2 regions of the Streptomyces sp. Ac-502 genome follow, and region 2 is predicted to be linked to the other one. Evidence: riboswitches for the same ligand, from Rfam matches in the RefSeq annotation. Region 2 holds a riboswitch; the other holds the start of a gene.

Region 1 (4,965 bases), 5.2 Mb from region 2:
CGCGGGGCGGAAACCATCGGCTACCGAGGCCCGACGGCGTGCGCGGCCGCGGGGATCACCTACCGCCAGCTCGACTACTGGGCCCGTACGGGGCTCGTCGAGCCGAGCGTACGGCCCGCCTACGGGTCGGGCACCCAGCGGCTCTACAACTTCCGGGACGTCGTCGTCCTGAAGATCGTCAAGCGGCTGCTGGACACCGGGGTGTCCCTGCAGAACATTCGCACCGCCGTCCGGCACCTGCGCTCGCGCGGGCTGTCCGACCTGGCGAGGATGACCCTGATGAGCGACGGCGCGACGGTCTACGAATGCACCTCGCCCGACGAGGTCGTCGACCTGCTCCAGGGCGGGCAGGGTGTCTTCGGCATCGCGGTGGGCGTGGTGTGGCGCGACGTGGAGGGCGCGTTGTCGCAGCTCCACGGCGAGCGGGTGGACACCGGCGAGACGCTGGTCCGGCACAACCCGCACGACGAACTGGCGCGGCGGCGCAACCGGGCGGGCTGAGCGGCCGTACGGGGCGGCGTGGCGTTCCAGGTGCCGGAGCCGGCGCGACGTTTTGAGGCCGGGCCCCTGGCGGGTCGATTTCGGCTCGCCGGGGCGGGACCGGGTGTGACGGCGCGGGCCTCCGGGTGAGGTGATCGAATCCCGCCGTCGGGCGCCGGCCGCCTCGTACGCCCGTCACGGCGGCCCGGCGCGCCTCTGCCGCAACAGGAGCACCCCTGACGCCCCCGGGCCCCAGAAGGCTTTTCCAGTGCCTCGAAGGGTGCCTCAAGGCCCTTCCGGACTCGTCCGGCGAGGCCGGGCGGCGCGATTGTCAGTGGTGTGGGGGAGCATCAGTCGTGTGAGACGTGCGCCGACGATCCTGCATCTGGACATGGATGCGTTCTTCGCGGCCGCCGAGCAGGCGGCCAAGCCGAGCCTGCGCGGAAAGCCCGTGGTGGTCGGCGGGATCGGCCCGCGCGGCGTGGTCTCCACGGCCTCGTACGAGGCCCGGGTCTTCGGGGTCCGCTCGGCCATGCCCACCGCGCAGGCCCGCCGCCGCTGTCCGAACGCGGCGTACCTGACCCCGCGCTTCACCCTGTATCGCCAGGTCAGCGACGTGGTGATGGAGCTGCTCCACGAGCTGTCGCCGCTGGTGGAGCCGCTCAGCCTGGACGAGGCGTTCGTGGACCTGGAAGCGGGCGGCGTCGCGGCGGACACCGCGGCGGTGCGGGCGGTGGGGGAGCGGCTGCGACGGGACATCCGCCGCCGGACGGGACTGACCGGGTCGGTGGGGCTGGCCGGAGCCAAGATGCTGGCCAAGATCGCCTCGGAGCAGGCCAAGCCGGACGGCCTGGTGGTCATCGAGCCCGGCACCGAGCGGGAGCTGCTCGGCCCCATGACGGTGCGTACGCTGCCCGGCGTCGGCCCGGCCACGGCGGAGGCCCTGCGCCGGGCGGGCATCCACACGGTCGCCGAGACGGCGGAGGCGGGTGAGGCGGAGCTCGTACGGCTGCTGGGCAAGGCACACGGCGCCGGGCTGTACGCGATGGCGCTGGGCCGCGACGAGCGGCCCGTGGTGGCCGAGCGGGACGCGAAGTCCATATCGGTCGAGGACACCTTCGAGGTGGACCTGACGGACCGGACGCGGGTGCGCGCCGAGCTGACGCGCCTGGCGGACCGGTGCGTGCAGCGGCTGCGGTCGGCCGGGCGGTCCGGCCGGACCGTCGTGATCAAGGTGCGTAACTACGACTTCTCGACGCTGACCAGGTCCGAGACGCTGCGCGGGCCCACGGACGACCCGGGGGTGGTGCGGGAGGCCGCGGCCCGGCTGCTGGACCTGGTGGACACGACGGGCGGCGTACGGCTGCTGGGCGTGGGGGTGACCGGCCTCGCGGATTACACGCAGGAGGACCTGTTCGCCCAGGTGGCGACGGAGAAGGCGGCCGAGGAGGAGGCCGAGCGGGAGCGCCGGGCGGCCGACGAGGCCGCGCGCATGGCTGTCGACGAGCCCGAGCGGCCCCGGCGCTGGCTCCCGGGGCTCGACGTGATCCACGACGAGCACGGGGCGGGCTGGGTGCAGGGCAGCGGCGTGGGCCGGGTGACCGTCCGGTTCGAACAACCGTGGTCCGGGCCCGGGCGGGTGCGCACGTTCCCGGTCGAGGATCCCGCGCTGCGGCCCGGCGAGCCGCTGCCGCTGGTGGGCGGTCCGCCGGACGGGTGGCGTGACGGTCTGCCCGGTGGGGCGGGCGGCTCCGGCGGCCGTGGGGACCGCGAGGCCGGGAGGCTGGACGGGCCTGCTCCGGAGAGCGGCGGTCCCGCGGGGCCCGGGCCGGCCGTCGGGCCGGGACAGGCCGGTGGTCCCGCCGCCCTCGGGAAGACCACCGCGCCCGGCGACGGCGAATCGGAGGAGTCCGGCACCCACGAAGCTGCTCCGCCCGGCGTTCAGTCCTCCGCGCCGGCCACTCTTCCGAACTCCGTGTCGGCCGGTGCGGCGTCCGACCCGGGCACGGGATCGGGGGCCGGGATGTCCAGACGGTAGTGGTGATAGAGCTGTAGTTCCTGCTCCGGCGAGAGGTGGCGGCCCACCCCGAAGTCCGGCGCGTCCCTGATCAGCTTGCGGTCGTAGGGGACGTGCAGCGCCTCGTCGACCAGATCGCTGGGCTCCAGGGGTACGAACGCGTCCCGGCTGAAGATCCCGGTGCGTACGGCCGCCCATTCCGGTTCACCGGTCGCGTCGTCCAGGTACACCTCGTCGACGGTGCCGATCTTGGTCCCGTTCTTGTCGAACGCCTTGCGGCCGATCAAGCTGCGGGGATCGATATCGGTCTGCACGGTCCCTCCAAGTGGTCGCAACTGCCTTGTGACAACTACCAAACGGCACAATTCATGCCCCGGCCACTCGAAGGAACGCCCGTTCGCCGCGCTGGTAGGCTGGCGAACGGCTGTCGACCCCATGCGGGAGAGTCCTTCGTCGATCTTGGCGTAGGCGCCGAAGGAGCAACTCCTCCCCGGAATCTCTCAGGCTCACGTACCGCATGGACGAGGTCACTCTGGAAAGCAGGGCGGGCCACGGACGGGCACAGCGCCGGAACCCTTCCTCACCGACGGTGAAAGCCGGTACCGCGTGCGGGACCGGTGAAGCTCTCAGGTTGAGATGACAGAGGGGAGGCCGTCCGGGCACCAGCGCCGTGGTGCCCCGCGCAGGTCGAAACGACCAGGAGGCCCCCGCAGATGACCACCACCCGCAGCTCCCTGACCGAGCTGGAACGAGGCACCCCGTTCGAGCAGCGGCATATCGGCCCCGGCCCGGAGGCCCAGGCCAAGATGCTGGCGCAGGTCGGGTTCGGATCGCTGGACGAACTGACCGCGGCCGCCGTACCGGACGTGATCAAGAGCGCGGAGGCGCTGGGCCTGCCCCAGGGCCGTACGGAGGCCGAGGTCCTCGCCGAGCTGCGGGCGCTCGCGGACCGCAACCAGGTGCTCGCCCCGATGATCGGGCTCGGTTACCACGGCACGTTCACCCCGCCGGTGATCCTGCGCAACGTGATGGAGAACCCCGCCTGGTACACGGCCTACACCCCGTACCAGCCGGAGATCTCCCAGGGCCGGCTCGAAGCGCTGCTCAATTTCCAGACCATGGTCGCCGACCTGACCGGACTGCCGACCTCCGGCGCCTCGCTGCTGGACGAGGGCACGGCCGCCGCCGAGGCGATGTCTCTTTCGCGGCGGGTGGGCAAGGTCAAGCAGGGCGTCTTCCTGGTCGACGCCGACTGTCTGCCGCAGACCGTCGCCGTGATCGAGACCCGCGCCGAGCCGACCGGCGTCGAGGTCGTGGTGGCCGACCTGTCCGAGGGTATCCCGGCGGAGGTGGCCGAGCGCGGTGTCTTCGGCGTGCTGCTCCAGTACCCCGGTGCCTCCGGCGCCGTACGGGACCCGCGTGCCGTCATCGAGCAGGCGCACGAGCTGGGCGCGATCGTGACGGTCGCCGCCGACCTGCTGGCGCTGACGCTGCTGACCTCGCCGGGCGAGCTGGGCGCCGACATCGCCGTCGGCACCACGCAGCGGTTCGGCGTCCCGATGGGCTTCGGCGGCCCGCACGCCGGATTCATGGCCGTACGGGAGAAGTTCGCCCGCAGCCTGCCCGGCCGGCTGGTGGGTGTCTCGGTGGACGCCGACGGTGACAAGGCGTACCGGCTCGCCCTCCAGACGCGCGAGCAGCACATCCGCCGGGAGAAGGCCACCAGCAACATCTGCACCGCGCAGGTGCTGCTCGCGGTGATGGCGGGCATGTACGCCGTCTACCACGGCCCGGACGGCCTCGCGGCCATCGCGCGCCGTACCCACCGCTACGCGTCCATACTCGCGGCGGGCCTGCGGGCCGGCGGGGTGGAGGTCGTGCACGGCGGCTACTTCGACACGCTGACCGTACGGGTGCCGGGCCGGGCCGCCGAGGCCGTCGCCGCGGCCCGCGAGGCCGGCGTCAACCTGCGGCTCGTCGACGCCGACCTGGTGGGCGTCGCCTGCGACGAGACCACCGGACGCGCGCAGGTGCACGCGGTGTGGAGGGCCTTCGGAGTCGAGGCCGACATCGAGCAGCTCGACGCGACCGTGGCCGACGCGCTGCCCCAGGGGCTGCTGCGCGGCGACGCGTACCTGACGCACCCGGTCTTCCACCAGCACCGTTCCGAAACCGCCATGCTGCGCTACCTGCGCCGCCTGTCGGACAAGGACTACGCGCTGGACCGCGGCATGATCCCGCTCGGCTCCTGCACCATGAAGCTGAACGCGACGACCGAGATGGAGCCGGTCACCTGGCCCGAGTTCGGGCAGCTGCACCCGTTCGCGCCGGTCGAGCAGGCGCATGGCTACCTCACCCTCATCGCGGAGCTGGAGGAACGTCTCGCCACGGTCACCGGCTACGACAAGGTCTCCATCCAGCCGAACGCCGGCTCGCAGGGTGAACTGGCCGGCCTGCTGGCCGTACGG
Region 2 (4,965 bases):
GAAGGCGGTGTACTCGTCGGCCGTGAGCAGGTCGTCCGGCTCGCCGCTGACCTTCACCTTGAACAGCCAGCCGCCCTCGAACGGGGCGGTGTTCACCAGCGAGGGGTCGCTCACCACGTCCTCGTTGATCTCCGTGACCTCGCCGTCGACGGGGAGTAGAGATCGCTGACGGACTTGGTCGACTCCAGCTCACCGCAGGTCTCGCCCGCCGTGACCGTGTCACCGACCGCGGGGAGCTGCACGAAGACGACGTCGCCGAGCGCGTTGGCGGCGTGCTCGGTGATGCCGATCGCCGAGACGCCCTCCTCGGCGGCCGACAGCCACTCGTGCTCCTTGCTGTAGCGCAGCTGCTGGGGGTTGTTCATGTCTTGATTCTCCTGGATACGGTGGCGTGCTCGGTGCAGGGGTCTTGACAGGTGAGACGGGAATACGTCCGGGACGGAGCCGCGGGCGTCACTTCCGGCGCTTGTAGAAGGGGAGCGCCACGACCTCGTACGGCTCATGGGTGCCGCGGATGTCCACCGCCACACCGGCGGTGCCGGGCGCGGCGTGCGCGGCGTCCACGTACGCCATGGCGACGGGCTTGCCGAGAGTGGGGGAGGGGGCACCGGAGGTGACCTCGCCGATGACGGCGCCCTCCGGGCCCACCACCGGGTATCCGGCGCGCGGCACCCGGCGGCCCTCGGCGATCAGGCCGACCAGCTTGCGGGGCGGCTGCGTCTCGGCGCGGTCCCGGGCCGCCTCCAGGGCGGCGCGGCCCACGAAGTCGCCGCCGTTCGTCGTCTTCTCGAACTTCACGACCCGGCCCAGGCCCGCGTCGAACGGGGTGGTGCCGGTGGTCAGCTCGTGCCCGTACAGCGGCATGCCTGCCTCCAGGCGCAGCGTGTCCCGGCAGGACAGACCGCAGGGGACCAGGCCCGCGTCCTTGCCCGCCGCGGTCAGCGCCTCCCAGAGGGCGACCGCGTCCGAGGGGCGGACGAACAGCTCGAAGCCGTCCTCGCCGGTGTAGCCGGTACGGGCGATCAGCGCGGGTACGCCGGCGACGGTCCCGGGCAGCCCGGCGTAGTACTTCAGCCCGTCCAGATCGGCGTCGGTCAGTCCCTTGAGGATGCCGGCGGACTCGGGGCCCTGCACGGCGAGCAGCGCGTACGCGTCCCGGTCGTCGCGCACCTCGGCCGCGAAGCCGTCCGCCCGCTCGGTGAGCGCGTCCAGCACGACCTGGGCGTTGGAGGCGTTGGCGACGACCATGTACTCCGTCTCGCCGAGGCGGTAGACGATCAGGTCGTCCAGGATGCCGCCCTCGGCGTCACAGATCATGGTGTAGCGGGCGCGGCCGACGGCGACGCCGCCGATGTTGCCGACCAGCGCGTAGTCCAGCAGGCCGGCGGCGCCGGAGCCGGTGACGGTGATCTCGCCCATGTGCGAGAGGTCGAACAGGCCGGCGCGGGTACGGACGGCGACGTGCTCGTCACGCTCGCTGCCGTAGCGCAGCGGCATGTCCCAGCCGGCGAAGTCGGTCATGGTCGCGCCGAGGGCGCGATGTGTCGCGTCCAGCGCGGTGCGGCGGGGGGCTTCGGTCATGGTGTGGCTCCCGGGCATGGGTGACAAGACGGTCTCCCCATCTGTCATCGGAACCTGAGAGGTTCACCGGAAGGCCGTGACCGGTTCCGGCTTGCACCTTGGGTGGAGCCACACCACGGCGGCCCGCTTTTCAGATCTGCCTCGCCCGCGCGGTATCGGGGCCTGAGAGATTCAAGGGAGGACTTGCTCCTTCGGCGCCCCGCCGTGACGGCCGGGGACTCTCCCGCGCGGATTCAAGCGGCCGGTATGGAGTTGGCTGAGCGTGGCACCCGTACCAGGACGCACACCGTGGTGTGTGCCCGGCACTTGGCGCGCACATCATCGCACGGGATCGCCGGATACAGGAGCCCTGGTCGTACCGGTGTTCGCAGGGGTGTCACGACAGTGTCCTGGGACTGTACGGATCGTGGGATTTCCTTGAAGCGCATTACCTTTTCTTGACACTCTGCGGGTAGGGGACGGAACCACCGGTCCGGGAGGGGCGATCACGGTGCACAGGCAGGCCGCACTCGCGACAAGTCCGGGAGGCATGCCCCCGGGCTGTGTCCCGGAGCCGGTTCCGGCCGCCGTGCCGGGGCCCCGGCGGGTGCCGCTCGGGGTGGTGAGGCCCGGCCGGGCACGCACCGCGGCGCCGGACATGCCGGCGGTGGACGTCGTCGACCTCAGGGACCGCGACGCCCCGCACGAGGCTGCCGAACTGCACTTCGCGGCGGGCGACGTGGTGGTCGTCTCCGGCCTGCCGGGCAGCGGCAAGAGCACGCTCATGATCCGGGTGGTGCCCGCCCTCGACGCGCGGGGCGCCGCCGTGCACCGCATCGACTCGCAGGACGTACGGGAGCGCTGGGAGCGCGGCCGGCTGCGCCGGATTCCGTACGCGCTCTACCGGCCGCTGGTCAGGGCCTCCCACTATCTGGGGCTGCGGCGGGCGCTGCGCTCCGGCGGCAGTGTGGTGGTGCACGACTGCGGCACGCTCACGTGGGTACGCCGCTGGCTCGTACGCGAGGCCCGGCGCGGCGGACGCGGACTGCACCTGTTGTTGTTGGACGTACCGCCCGAGGTCGCGCTGTCCGGGCAGCGCTCGCGTGGACGCGGTGTCTCCGGTTACGCCTTCGCCCGGCACCGGCGCGCGGTCCGGCGACTGGCCGCTCGCGCCCGGGCGGCCCGGCTCCCCGCGGGCTTCACCTCGGCCGTCCTGCTGGACCGGCCGGCGGCGGGGGCGCTGCGGCAGATCGGCTTTGAATGAGGGCGGCCGACGGTACGGGTGCGGGGGCCGTCGGGTACGAGTGGGGGCGGCCGTCGGGTACGCGTGCGGGTCGCTGTCGGTACGGCTGAGGGCCGCCGTCGGGAACGAGTGAGGCCCGCCTCCCAGGGGCGGGCGTCCGTACCCGTCAGTTCCGGTCCGGAATGCCGGACACCTGACGGGCCGTACGGAACATCCCGTACGACCCGTCATGACCGGTCCTAGTCCAGACATATCTCCCGCATCTGCGCCTCCTCCGGACGCTCGGCTCCGGGCCGATCTAGAGGCCCAGGGCCTTGAGCAGCACGGTCGGCAGCGAGAGCACCGAGTTGACCAGCGAGGGAACGCCCTGCTGCTGCGGCGCCTCGGCGGGCTGTTGGCGCGGTGCGCCCGCGGGCTGCTCCGCGTCGGCGGCCGGCTGCGGGTCGGCGGCCGGCTGGGCGGCGTCGCCCGGCCGCGGGTCGCTGATGGGAGCCTTCGGCTGGGCGGCCGACTGGTCGTCCGCCGCGTCCGCGCCGTCCGCCGGCTCCGCGGCGGGCCGGGCCGGACGGTCGGCGGCCGCTGGCTGGGCGGCCGGCTGCTGCTGGAGGCCGCCGAGAAGCCTGTCCAGGCCCAGGATCTTGAAGATGTCGGTGACGGAACGGGTGACCGAGCCGGTCAGGGTCGCGGATTCGGTGTCCTCCCCCGGTACCGGGGCCCGGCGCCCGGACAGCTCGTCCAACTGTGTGCGCAGGTCCTGTGCGGCCCGGTGCAGCCGCGCGCTGTCGGCCGTCACCGTGCGGTCGGAGTCCTCGTTCAGCTGGTCCGCCAGCCGCTGCGCGTCCTGGAGGACCGTGTCCAGACGGGTACGGGCGGCCCGTACCTCCACGGAGTGTCCGCGGCTGTCGGCCGACTTCTCGGCCAGTTCGGTCGAGGCGTCCGCCAGCCGGCTGATGTCGTCGACGACGATGCTGTGGTTGCGAACCGGGGGCTCGGGGCCTTCCGCCGCGGTCGCGGAGCCCATGGCGCCGAGGGCGAGGGCGCCGGCGGTGGTGGCGCAGACGAGGGCGGAGGCGGTCCGGTGCGTTGCCATCAGGAGACGTGCCTTTCTGTAGGAACGGCAGGGCAAGATCACCCTGGAGCCACCTTGAGAGGGGTGTGTACGGTCCGCAACCGCTCGCGCGCGTTCGGTGGTCGTCCGGACGCACCAGGCCCCCCGCCGTCTGCTGGCGTTAGGGTCGTCGACCAGGTAAAGCGCGGTACGAGCGGTACGGAGCGGGTGGGTGGACATGGACTTTCCGGAGCAGGGCATTCCGCGGCTGGAGTGGCCCGCCAACGAGCTGGAGGAGGTGCTCGCCGCCTCGGTGGGGCACCCCGGAGCGGGCGCCCGCATCGTCGAGGTGCTCGGCCGCAGCCGGATATGGGTGCCGCTGCCCAAGGGCGGCGGCCCGGAGAGCGCCGGGATGGGCCGGGCGGGCCTGGACCTGCCCACCGTCGAGATCGGCCCGGCCGCGTACGTCCCCGTCTTCAGCTCCGAGCAGGAGTTCCAGCGGGTGGCCGGGCCGCACATGTCCTACACCGTCGCGCCGGCCGCCGAGTTCGCGCGCGGCCTGCCCCCGCTGCTCGGCATCGCCGTCAACCCGGAGGGCACGGTCGGTGTGCCGCTGCCGCCGGAGGCGGTGGCCGAGCTGTGCCGGACCGGCCGTCCGGACCAGCCGGGTGCGCCGAGCGGCGCGCGGGTCCGGCTGTTCGAGCCGGACTGGCAGGAGGAGCCGGTGGACTTCCTGGCCGCGGCCGGGCTGGAGTTCTCGTCGGCGGGATTCGTGGCGACCGCGCGCCGCACACTGGCCAGTGTGGAGGGGGACGCGCCCGCGCTGTTCGTCGGCGTCCAGGTGGACGCCGCGGCCGTCGCGCCGCACGATCCCGCCGTACGGGACGCGGTGACCGCCGCCCTCGGGCGGGCGCTCGGCGGGGCGCCGCTGGCCTGGCCCGTCCAACTGGTCATGCTGGACCTCGCGCAGGGCGACCCGGTCGCCGACTGGATGCTGGAGCGGGTCCGGCCCTTCTACTCCCGCGACACCGTCTAGGCGTACGCGCCCCCGCGCCCCGGAACGCCCAGGGCGCTCCTTCCGGTGACCGCGAGCCGCGTGTGCTGATCCGGCCGG

The links. A riboswitch is a leader RNA that binds a small molecule or an ion and turns the genes downstream of it on or off. The one in region 2 is predicted to bind glycine.
Region 1: another riboswitch for glycine. It lies ahead of gcvP (aminomethyl-transferring glycine dehydrogenase); the one in region 2 lies ahead of gcvT (glycine cleavage system aminomethyltransferase GcvT).

What each region holds. Positions count from the first base shown of each region.
Region 1 covers NZ_JBHFFO010000001.1:2,041,024-2,045,988, reverse strand. The annotation lists gene ACEXOX_RS09245 (MerR family transcriptional regulator) at 1-501, shown strand, start outside; gene ACEXOX_RS09240 (DNA polymerase IV) at 839-2,518, shown strand; gene ACEXOX_RS09235 (PRC-barrel domain-containing protein) at 2,422-2,811, opposite strand; glycine riboswitch at 2,926-3,023, shown strand; gene gcvP (aminomethyl-transferring glycine dehydrogenase) at 3,211-4,965, shown strand, end outside.
Region 2 covers NZ_JBHFFO010000001.1:7,221,227-7,226,191, forward strand. The annotation lists partial or broken gene gcvH (glycine cleavage system protein GcvH) at 1-365, opposite strand, end outside; gene gcvT (glycine cleavage system aminomethyltransferase GcvT) at 454-1,581, opposite strand; glycine riboswitch at 1,722-1,817, opposite strand; gene ACEXOX_RS32980 (AAA family ATPase) at 2,111-2,824, shown strand; gene ACEXOX_RS32985 (hypothetical protein) at 3,102-3,893, opposite strand; gene ACEXOX_RS32990 (enhanced serine sensitivity protein SseB) at 4,090-4,887, shown strand.